Linked DNA regions of Microbaculum marinisediminis. The protein of the gene in region 1 interacts with the protein of each later gene in a pairwise test. Links are inferred from orthologs where the notes say so. Each region holds a gene or a part of one and is shown in the gene's direction. Other genes may lie near its edges. The genes, in order: lpdA, MUB46_RS12270 and odhB.

The links.
Region 2: the proteins of lpdA (region 1) and MUB46_RS12270 interact in binary tests that used the Escherichia coli proteins (3 or more experiments, as listed by UniProt). The link is inferred for Microbaculum marinisediminis from one-to-one orthologs.
Region 3: the proteins of lpdA (region 1) and odhB interact in binary tests that used the Escherichia coli proteins (3 or more experiments, as listed by UniProt). The link is inferred for Microbaculum marinisediminis from one-to-one orthologs.

Annotation. Positions count from the first base shown.
Region 1 is NZ_JALIDZ010000013.1:83,693-86,670, forward strand. The notes cover bases 64-2,888. They hold lpdA (dihydrolipoyl dehydrogenase), read left to right. Parts: upstream 64-698; coding sequence 699-2,078; downstream 2,079-2,888. Other genes in these bases: MUB46_RS22320 (2-oxo acid dehydrogenase subunit E2), read left to right, coding at 64-688; MUB46_RS22330 (SDR family oxidoreductase), read left to right, coding at 2,127-2,888. Outside these bases: more of MUB46_RS22320, read left to right, coding at 1-63; more of MUB46_RS22330, read left to right, coding at 2,889-2,921; MUB46_RS22335 (glutathione S-transferase family protein), read left to right, coding at 2,976-2,978. UniProt on the Escherichia coli protein: Lipoamide dehydrogenase is a component of the glycine cleavage system as well as of the alpha-ketoacid dehydrogenase complexes.
Region 2 is NZ_JALIDZ010000005.1:156,614-159,813, reverse strand. Bases 76-3,122 are described here. They hold MUB46_RS12270 (ATP-dependent helicase), read left to right. Parts: upstream 76-454; coding sequence 455-2,791; downstream 2,792-3,122. Other genes in these bases: MUB46_RS12260 (metal ABC transporter permease), read right to left, coding at 3,095-3,122; MUB46_RS12265 (hypothetical protein), read right to left, coding at 2,807-3,004; MUB46_RS12275 (AAA family ATPase), read left to right, coding at 76-256. Outside these bases: more of MUB46_RS12275, read left to right, coding at 1-75; more of MUB46_RS12260, read right to left, coding at 3,123-3,200. UniProt on the Escherichia coli protein: A helicase with DNA-dependent ATPase activity. Unwinds DNA duplexes with 3'-5' polarity. Translocates on single-stranded DNA with 3'-5' polarity. Initiates unwinding more efficiently from a nicked substrate than double-stranded DNA.
Region 3 is NZ_JALIDZ010000004.1:525,786-528,727, reverse strand. The notes cover bases 68-2,856. They hold odhB (2-oxoglutarate dehydrogenase complex dihydrolipoyllysine-residue succinyltransferase), read left to right. Parts: upstream 68-744; coding sequence 745-1,968; downstream 1,969-2,856. Other genes in these bases: lpdA (dihydrolipoyl dehydrogenase), read left to right, coding at 2,671-2,856; MUB46_RS11375 (LysE family translocator), read left to right, coding at 1,989-2,615; MUB46_RS11385 (2-oxoglutarate dehydrogenase E1 component), read left to right, coding at 68-720. In the rest of the region: more of MUB46_RS11385, read left to right, coding at 1-67; more of lpdA, read left to right, coding at 2,857-2,942. UniProt on the Escherichia coli protein: E2 component of the 2-oxoglutarate dehydrogenase (OGDH) complex which catalyzes the second step in the conversion of 2-oxoglutarate to succinyl-CoA and CO(2).

The DNA of each region.
Region 1 (2,978 bases):
GACCGAGCAGCCGATGTCCCGGTTCGCGCAGGTCGCGGCCGCGAACATGGCCGCGGCGCAAGCGCTGATCCCGGCCGTCACCCATCACGACCGCGCCGACGTCAGCGCTGTCGAGGCGTTTCGCACATCGCTGAAGGCCGAGGCGCAGGCGAGGGCAACCAAGCTGACCGCGCTGGCCTTTCACGTGAAGGCCCTGGCGCGCTGCCTGCGCGACTTCCCGACCTTCAATGCGTCGCTGAGCGCCGATGGGAAGACGCTGATCCTGAAGCGGTTCGTCCATATCGGCATCGCGGTCGATACGGCGCACGGGCTGATGGTGCCGGTGGTGCGCGACGTCGACAGGAAAGGGCTCTGGCAGATCGCCGCCGACATCGCCGATCTGGCGGCGCGCGCGCAGGAGCGCAAGGTGCGCGGCGAGGAGATGGGTGGCGCCTCGATGACGATCTCAAATCTGGGCGCGATCGGCGGCACGGGCTTCTCCCCGATCATCAATCCGCCGGAGCTGGCCATTCTCGGTATCTCGAGAACCGAGACGATGCCGGTCTGGGACGGCGAGACCTTCGTGCCGAAGCCGCACGTCCCGCTCGACCTCAGCTACGACCACCGGGTCATCAACGGTGCCGATGCCGCGCGCTTCATGACCCACTACGCAAGCCTTCTGGCCGATCCGCGCCGGATCCTGGTCTGAGGGGCGCCCGATGTCGGACCGTCACGCGGAATTGGTTGTCCTTGGCGCGGGGCCCGGCGGATATGCCTGCGCCTTCCGTGCCGCCGACCTCGGTCGCACCGTCGTCCTGGTCGATCCCCGGCCGACGCTCGGCGGGGTCTGCCTGAACGAGGGCTGCATCCCTTCGAAAGCGCTCCTGCATGCGGCCGAAGTGATCCGCGACGCGCGCGAGATCGGGGATTGGGGCGTCGCCCTCGGCGAGCCCCGGATCGATCTGGCCGGGCTCAGGGACAGGAAGGACGGCATCGTCGGTCAGCTCACGGGCGGGCTGACGGGGCTGGCCAGGCGCCGAAAGGTGCGGGTCGTCCGCGGCACGGCACGGTTCACCGGACCCGACAGCCTGGATATCGACGGGGTGGCCTGGACCTTCGACCAGGCGGTGATCGCGGTCGGCTCCGCGCCGATCGCCTTGCCCGGCTGGCCCGAGGACGAACGGATCTGGGACAGCACCGCCGCACTGGAGCTCCGCGCCGTGCCGAAGCGCCTGACGATCGTCGGCGGCGGCATCATCGGGCTCGAGATGGCCACGGTCTATTCGGCGCTCGGGTCGAAGACGACGGTCATCGAGCTCTCCGACCAGATCGTCCCCGGCGCCGATCCGGAGGCCGTGGGCATCCTGCATGCCGCGCTCGTGGAGGAGGGCATCGAGATACACACGTCGACCCGAGTGGCCGGCGTCAAGGCCGTGCGGGCCGGGCTGACGCTGACATGCGAGGGGGCCTTCGCCGGAGACATTAAGGCCGACGCCATCATCCGCGCCGTTGGCCGCCGTGCCAATGGCGGGTTGCTGAATGCCGAGGCGGCCGGGGTCGCGGTGGACGACCGGGGCGAGATCAGGGTGGACGCGCAGTGCCGCACCGGACAGCCCCACATCTTCGCCATCGGCGACGTCACCGGCGGACCGATGCTCGCGCACCGGGCGACCCACCAGGGCCATGTGGCCGCGGAGGTCGCCTCGGGCCATGCGGCGGCGCTGGATACCGTGCTGATCCCCGCGGTCGCCTATACGCGCCCGCAACTGGCCTGGGCCGGGTTGACGGTCGCACAGGCCAAGGAGGCGGGCATCGCCCACAAGACGACGAGCTTTCCCTGGGCCGCCAGCGGCCGGAACCTGTCGTCGGGCGGGGGCGATGGGCTGACCAAGCTCGTCTATTGTCCCGATACGCGCCGCGTCCTCGGCGCCTCGCTCGTCGGCGCCAATGCCGGCGAGCTGTTGGCCGAGGCGGTTCTGGCGATGGAAATGGGCGCGACGCTGGACGATATCGCGCTGACGGTCCACGCCCATCCAACCCTTTCGGAAACGATCGCCTTTGCCGCGGAGCGGGCGCTCGGAACGCTGACCGACCTGTGACGTTCACGAACGCGCGGTCCGTGCCGCCATGCTGGAAGTCGAATGGATATGGAACGCAGTAACGGTGCTTCCTGCTACGATCTGAGGGGCTACGATCTGACGGGCAGGACCGCCCTCGTGACCGGCTGTCGCCGGGGCATCGGGCGCGCCATCGCCAGGGGGCTCGCGGAGGCGGGCGCCGATATCGTCGGCGTCAGCGCCAGTCTCGAGCTCAAGAGCAGCGCGGTGGCGCGCGACGTCACCGCCTGCGGGCGCCGCTTCACGCCCTACCGGGTGGACTTCTCCGACCGGGCCGCCGTGCATGGCTTCGCCGAGACGCTCGACGGGGACGGCCATGCGATCGACATCCTGGTCAACAATGCCGGCACGATCCGGCGCGCCCCGGCCGCGGATCATCCCGATGCCGACTGGGACCATGTCATCGAGGTCGATCTCTCGGCCCCCTTCGTGCTGACGCGCGAGATCGGCCGCCGCATGATCGCCCGCGGCGGCGGCAAGATCGTCTTCGTCGCCTCGGTGCTGAGCTTCCAGGGCGGCATCAACGTGCCGGGCTACGCGGCGGCGAAGGGCGGCATCGCCCAGCTCACGCGCGCGTTCGCCAACGAGTGGGCGGCCAGGGGCGTCAACGTCAATGCGGTCGCGCCCGGATACGTCGCGACCGACAACACGGCCGCGCTGCAGGCCGATGCCCAGCGCTCGGCCGACCTGATGGCACGCGTACCTGCGCAGCGCTGGGGCACGCCGGAGGACATCGCCGGTCCGGTCGTGTTCCTGGCCAGCGAAGCGGCCCGGTTCGTTCACGGCGCCATCCTGCCTGTCGACGGCGGCTGGCTGGCGCGATGACGAGTGGCGGGCCGGACGCACGATTTCCCTGGATCCTGACATGGGACTGAACCGATG
Region 2 (3,200 bases), on another replicon or contig:
GACGCCGCGCCCCGCGCCGCTGATCGTCCTGAACGAGCCGGAAACGAGCCTGCATCCGAACCTGCTGCCGGCACTCGCCCGGCTGATCGCGACGGCGGCGGAGCGCTCCCAGGTGATCGTGGTCTCCCATGCCTCGGGCCTCGTCGAGGCGCTGTCGGGGGAGCGCGACACCGTCGCCTACGAGCTGCGAAAGGAACTCGGCGAAACGGTCACCGACTGTCCCGATCCGCCGGCGTGGGACTGGCCGAAGCGCTAGGCCGCCGGGGCGGGTGAAGGACCGGGTCCCGTGTCGGGACCAGGCGGTCGCGCTGATCGAACGGCTGATGCGCGAATGGGGGAGTAGGGGAACAAACCCGCCAATTCCCCTCCCCGCCGCCATTTCGCGCTACAGTCTCTTGAGCCCGAATCAGGAACACGCCATATCCATCCGATGGCCGAACGCCACATAGACCCCATGCATGACACGCCCCCACCGGCGACATCTCCCCGCCCCGGCGGCATTGCCGCGCGGGCGCGCGCGGCCGCGGGCCCCGCGTATCTCCAGGGGCTGAACCCGGAGCAATCGCGCGCGATCGAAACGCTGGGAGGTCCCGTGCTGGTGCTCGCCGGCGCGGGCACCGGCAAGACGCGGGTGCTGACCACGCGGATCGCCCACATCCTCACGCAGGGCCTTGCCCGCCCCGGCCAGATCCTGGCGGTGACCTTCACCAACAAGGCGGCGCGCGAGATGAAGGAGCGCATCGGCAAGCTGATCGGCGAATCCGTCGAGGGCATGCCCTGGCTTGGCACCTTCCATTCGATCTGCGTGAAGATCCTGCGCAGCCACGCCGAGGCCGTCGACCTCAAGCGCGACTTCACCATCCTCGACACAGACGACCAGATCCGCCTTCTGAAGCAGGTGATCCAGGCCGCCGACCTCGACGAGAAGCGCTGGCCGGCGCGCCAGCTCGCCGCCTCCATCGACCGCTGGAAGAACCGCGCGCTCACCCCCGACAAGGTGCCGTCGGGCGACGCCTACGCCTTCGCCGGCATGGGCGACGAGCTCTACAAGGCCTATCAGGCGCGGCTGAAGACCCTCAACGCGGTGGATTTCGGCGACCTTCTCCTGGAGGTCATACGACTGTTCCGCGAGAACCCGGACATCCTGACGAGCTATCAGGACCGCTTCCGCTACATGCTGGTCGACGAGTACCAGGACACCAACGTCGCCCAGTACCTGTGGCTGCGCCTGCTCGCCCAGAAGGACGAGCCGAACCTGTGCTGCGTCGGCGACGACGACCAGTCGATCTACGGCTGGCGCGGCGCCGAGGTGGACAACATCCTGCGCTTCGAGAAGGATTTCCCCGGCGCCGTGGTGATCCGGCTGGAGCAGAACTACCGCTCGACGTCGAACATCCTCGAGGCCGCCTCGCACCTGATCGCCCACAACGAGGGCCGGCTCGGCAAGACCCTGCACACCAAGGGCGACGCCGGCGACAAGGTGACCGTCACCTGCGCCTGGGATTCCGAGGAGGAGGCCCGGCTGATCGGCGACGAGATCGAGCGGCTGCAGCGCGACGGGGAATCGCTCGACGACATGGCGATCCTGGTGCGCGCGTCGTTCCAGATGCGCGAGTTCGAGGACCGCTTCATCACGCTGGGCCTGCCCTACCGCGTCATCGGCGGCCCCCGCTTCTACGAGCGCGCCGAGATCCGCGACGCCGTGGCCTATCTGCGCGCCACCATGCAGCCGGCCGACGACCTCGCCTTCGAGCGCATCGTCAACACGCCGCGGCGCGGCATCGGCGACGCCACCGTGCGCACCATCCACGACGTGGCGCGGGCGCGCGGCATCCCGATGATGCAGGCGGCGCTGGAGCTGACCGAATCCGAGGAATTGAAGGCCAAGGCGCGCAACAGCCTGCGCAGCCTGATGGAATCCTTCGCGCGCTGGCGCGGCCAGCTCGACGCCCTGCCCCAGGCGGAGCTCGCCGCGATCATCCTCGAGGAATCCGGCTATACCGAGATGTGGCAGCGCGAACGCTCGGCCGACGCGCCGGGCCGGCTGGAGAACCTGAAGGAACTGCTGCGCTCCATGGAGGAGTTCGAGTCCATGCTCGGCTTCCTCGAACATATCTCGCTGGTGATGGACACCGAGTCCGGCGACGACGGGGAAAAGGTCAGCCTGATGACCCTCCACGCAGCCAAGGGCCTGGAATTCGGCACCGTCTTCCTGCCCGGCTGGGAGGAAGGCCTGTTCCCGCATCAGCGCTCGCTGGACGAGAGCGGCCGCGCCGGGCTGGAGGAGGAGCGCCGCCTCGCCTATGTCGGCATCACGCGGGCCAAGCGCCGCGCCGCGCTCTTTTTCGCCACCAACCGCCGCATCCACGGCCTGTGGCAGTCGACGGCGGCCTCGCGCTTCCTCGACGAACTGCCGGAAAAGAATGTCGAGGTCGTCGACACCGGCTCGCTGAGGACGAGCGGCGGCGGCTACGGGGGCGGCTACGGCAACAGCCGCTTCGACGAGCGCGAGCCCTTCGCCTCGACCTATTCCACCCCTGGCTGGCAGCGGGCGCAGAAGAACCGGGAGCGCACGGCGAACAGCAATCCGTGGAAGGAACCGCCGATGCTGGAGGGCGAGGTGCTCGCCCGCTCGACCGGCACCGACTCCGGCTATTCCGTCGGCGAGCGCGTCTTCCATCAGAAGTTCGGCTACGGCCGCATCACCGCGGTCGACGGCAACAAGCTGACCGTGAAGTTCGACCATTCGGGCCCGAAGCGGGTGCTCGACAGCTTCGTCGAGAAGCACTGAGGCGGTCGGCCCGGCCTAGCCGGGCGCGAACGTCTCAAGCCATTGCCAGGCCCGCACGAGCTCGATCGCGATCCGGATCGCGGCGCCGACGAATATCAGCCCCAGCACCCAGACCCGGTTGATGCTAGCCGCGAAATAGAGGGTACTGGCGTCCTCGCGAAGGGCCTCTTGCCTGTCGGGAGACGAAGCCGGGTCGAGGCCGGATTCCTCCATGAGCGACCGCAGGCTGCCGCCAGGAAGTCTAGACGTTTCGACCGTAGCCCCGACTGCCTCTGATCGAAGATCAGCCGGACACCGTCGCGATCAGGACGTCCGGGGCGTCTCCGCGTGCTCCAGCCGCTGCGCCCGTGCGATCCGCCGCGACGACACGACCAGGGCGACGACGAACAGTCCCGTCATCAGCAGGATG
Region 3 (2,942 bases), on another replicon or contig:
AAGTGGCTGCGCATGTCCGGTCTCGTGATGCTGCTGCCGCACGGCTACGAGGGCCAGGGTCCGGAGCATTCCTCCGCCCGTCTGGAGCGCTATCTGCAGATGTGCGCCGAGGACAACATGCAGGTCGCCAACTGCACGACGCCGGCGAACTACTTCCACATCCTGCGCCGGCAGATGAAGCGCGACTTCCGCAAGCCTCTGATCCTGATGACGCCGAAATCGCTGCTGCGCCACAAGCGGGCGGTCTCGAAGCTGTCGGAGCTGGCCCAGGAATCCTGCTTCCACCGTCTGCTGTGGGACGATGCCGAGATCCGCGAAGGCGAGAAGATCAAGCTCGCCAAGGACGACAAGATCCGTCGCGTGGTCATGTGCTCCGGTAAGGTCTATTACGACCTGTACGAGGAGCGCGAGAAGCGCGGCATCGACGATGTCTACCTGCTCCGGCTCGAGCAGCTCTATCCCGTGCCCGCCAAGGCGCTGGTGACTGAGCTCGCCCGCTTCAAGAATGCCGAGATGGTCTGGTGCCAGGAAGAGCCCCGCAACATGGGGGCCTGGAACTTCATCGAGCCCTATCTGGAATGGGTGCTCAACCAGATCGAGGCCAAGCACCGCCGGCCGCGCTACGTCGGCCGCGCCGGCGCGGCGGCGACCGCGACCGGCCTCATGTCGAAGCATCTCGCGCAACTCGAGGCCTTCCTCGACGAGGCCCTAACCGAATAAGCCCGACCCTCAAGGACGACGAGAATGGCGATGGAAATCCGCGTACCGACGCTTGGTGAATCCGTAACCGAAGCGACGGTGGGCCAATGGTTCAAGAAGCCCGGCGATGCCGTGGCCCAGGACGAGCCGCTGGTCGAGCTCGAGACCGACAAGGTCACCGTCGAGGTGCCCGCACCCGCGGCCGGCACCCTGTCGGAGATCGTCGTCGAGGAAGGCGAGACCGTCGAGGTCGGCGCCCTGCTCGCCCAGTTCGCCGAAGGCGTCGCCGGCGCCGCGCCCGCCCCGAAGGCGGAGAAGCCGGCCGCGGCTCCGAAGGCCGAGGCGGCCGCTCCTGCTGCTGCCGGCGCGGCCAAGGGACCGGAGATGCCGCCATCGCCGGCCGCCGGCAAGATGCTCGCCGAGAAGGGCATGTCCGCCGATCAGGTTTCGGGCTCCGGCAAGCGCGGTCAGGTGCTGAAGGAAGACGTTCTGAAGGCGCTGGAGACCGGCATCACCGCCCCGGTGGAGAAGCCCCAGGCCGCCCGCGCGCCGGTCGCAGAGGACGATGCCGCCCGCGAGGAGCGGGTGCGCATGACCAAGCTGCGCCAGACCATCGCGCGCCGCCTCAAGGACGCCCAGGACACGGCGGCCATGCTGACGACGTTCAACGACGTCGACATGGGCGCGGTGATGGATCTGCGCAAGCAGTACAAGGAGCTGTTCGAGAAGAAGCACGGCGTGCGCCTCGGCTTCATGGGCTTCTTCGTCAAGGCGGTGATCCAGGCGCTGAAGGAGATCCCGGCGGTCAACGCCGAGATCGACGGCACCGATCTCGTCTACAAGAACTACTACCATGTCGGCGTCGCCGTCGGCACCGACAGGGGCCTGGTCGTGCCGGTGGTGCGCGACGCCGACCAGATGGGCCTCGCCGAGATCGAGAAGACCATCGGCGACTACGGCCGGCGCGCCCGCGACGGCAAGCTCGGCATCGACGAGATGCAGGGCGGCACCTTCACCATCACCAATGGCGGCGTCTACGGCTCACTGTTGTCGACACCGATCCTCAACATGCCGCAGTCGGGCATCCTCGGCATGCACCGCATCGAGGAACGTCCCGTCGCCCGCAACGGCCAGGTGGTGATCCGCCCGATGATGTATCTGGCGCTCAGCTACGATCACCGCATCGTCGACGGCAAGGAAGCCGTGACCTTCCTCGTGCGCATCAAGGAATCGATCGAGGACCCGCAGCGGCTCGTGCTGGATCTGTAACCCGAGAACAGGTTGGAGCAATGTCCCCGGAGTTCCTCCTCACAGCGCTCGTTGTCGTGCTGATTCCGGGAACCGGGGTGATTTACACGGTGGCGACCGGTCTCACCGCCGGTCGCCGGGAAAGCATCGCCGCTGCCTTGGGGTGCACCCTGGGAATCGTGCCGGCGCTTCTTGCGTCCGTGGTCGGCCTTGCCGCGATCTTCCATACAAGCGCGCTGGCCTTCCAGATCCTGAAATACATTGGCGCCGCCTACCTGCTCTATCTCGCCTGGCAGACCCTGAAGGAATCCGGGCCTATGCAGATCGGCAATCAGAAACCAGCGCACCGCAGCCTTTTAGCCATCGCCCGCACCGGTTGCCTGATCAACGTGCTGAACCCGAAGCTCTCGGTGTTCTTCCTCGCCTTCCTGCCCCAGTTCATACACGTCGGCGACAGAGTCGCGGCAGGCTCTCCCACCGCGCAGATGCTGTTCCTGGGCGCGGTCTTCATGGCTATGACCTTCGTCGTCTTCGTCAGCTACGGGATGTTCGCCGCCCTCGTCGGCGAGCGCGTCCTGCGCTCGCAGACGGTTCTCAAATGGATGCGCCGCACCGTTGCTGCCGCCTTCGCGGGCTTCGGGCTGCGTCTCGCTTTCGCAGGCCGCTGACCGGCGGCCGGAGCGACATCAGTCGCAACGACTTCAAACATAAAGAGGCAGTCCAATGGCTTCATACGATCTCGTCATCATCGGTTCCGGCCCGGCCGGCTACGTCTGCGCCATTCGCGCGTCGCAACTCGGCATGAAGGTCGCCGTCGTCGAGAAGCGCGCGACCTACGGCGGCACCTGTCTCAATATCGGCTGCATCCCGTCGAAGGCGCTTCTGCACGCCTCCGAGATGTTCGAAGAGGCCGGCCACGGGCTCGAGAAGCTCGGGGTCAAGGTCGGCGCGCCGAAGCTCGACCTTAAGGCCATGATGGCCCACAAGGACGGCAC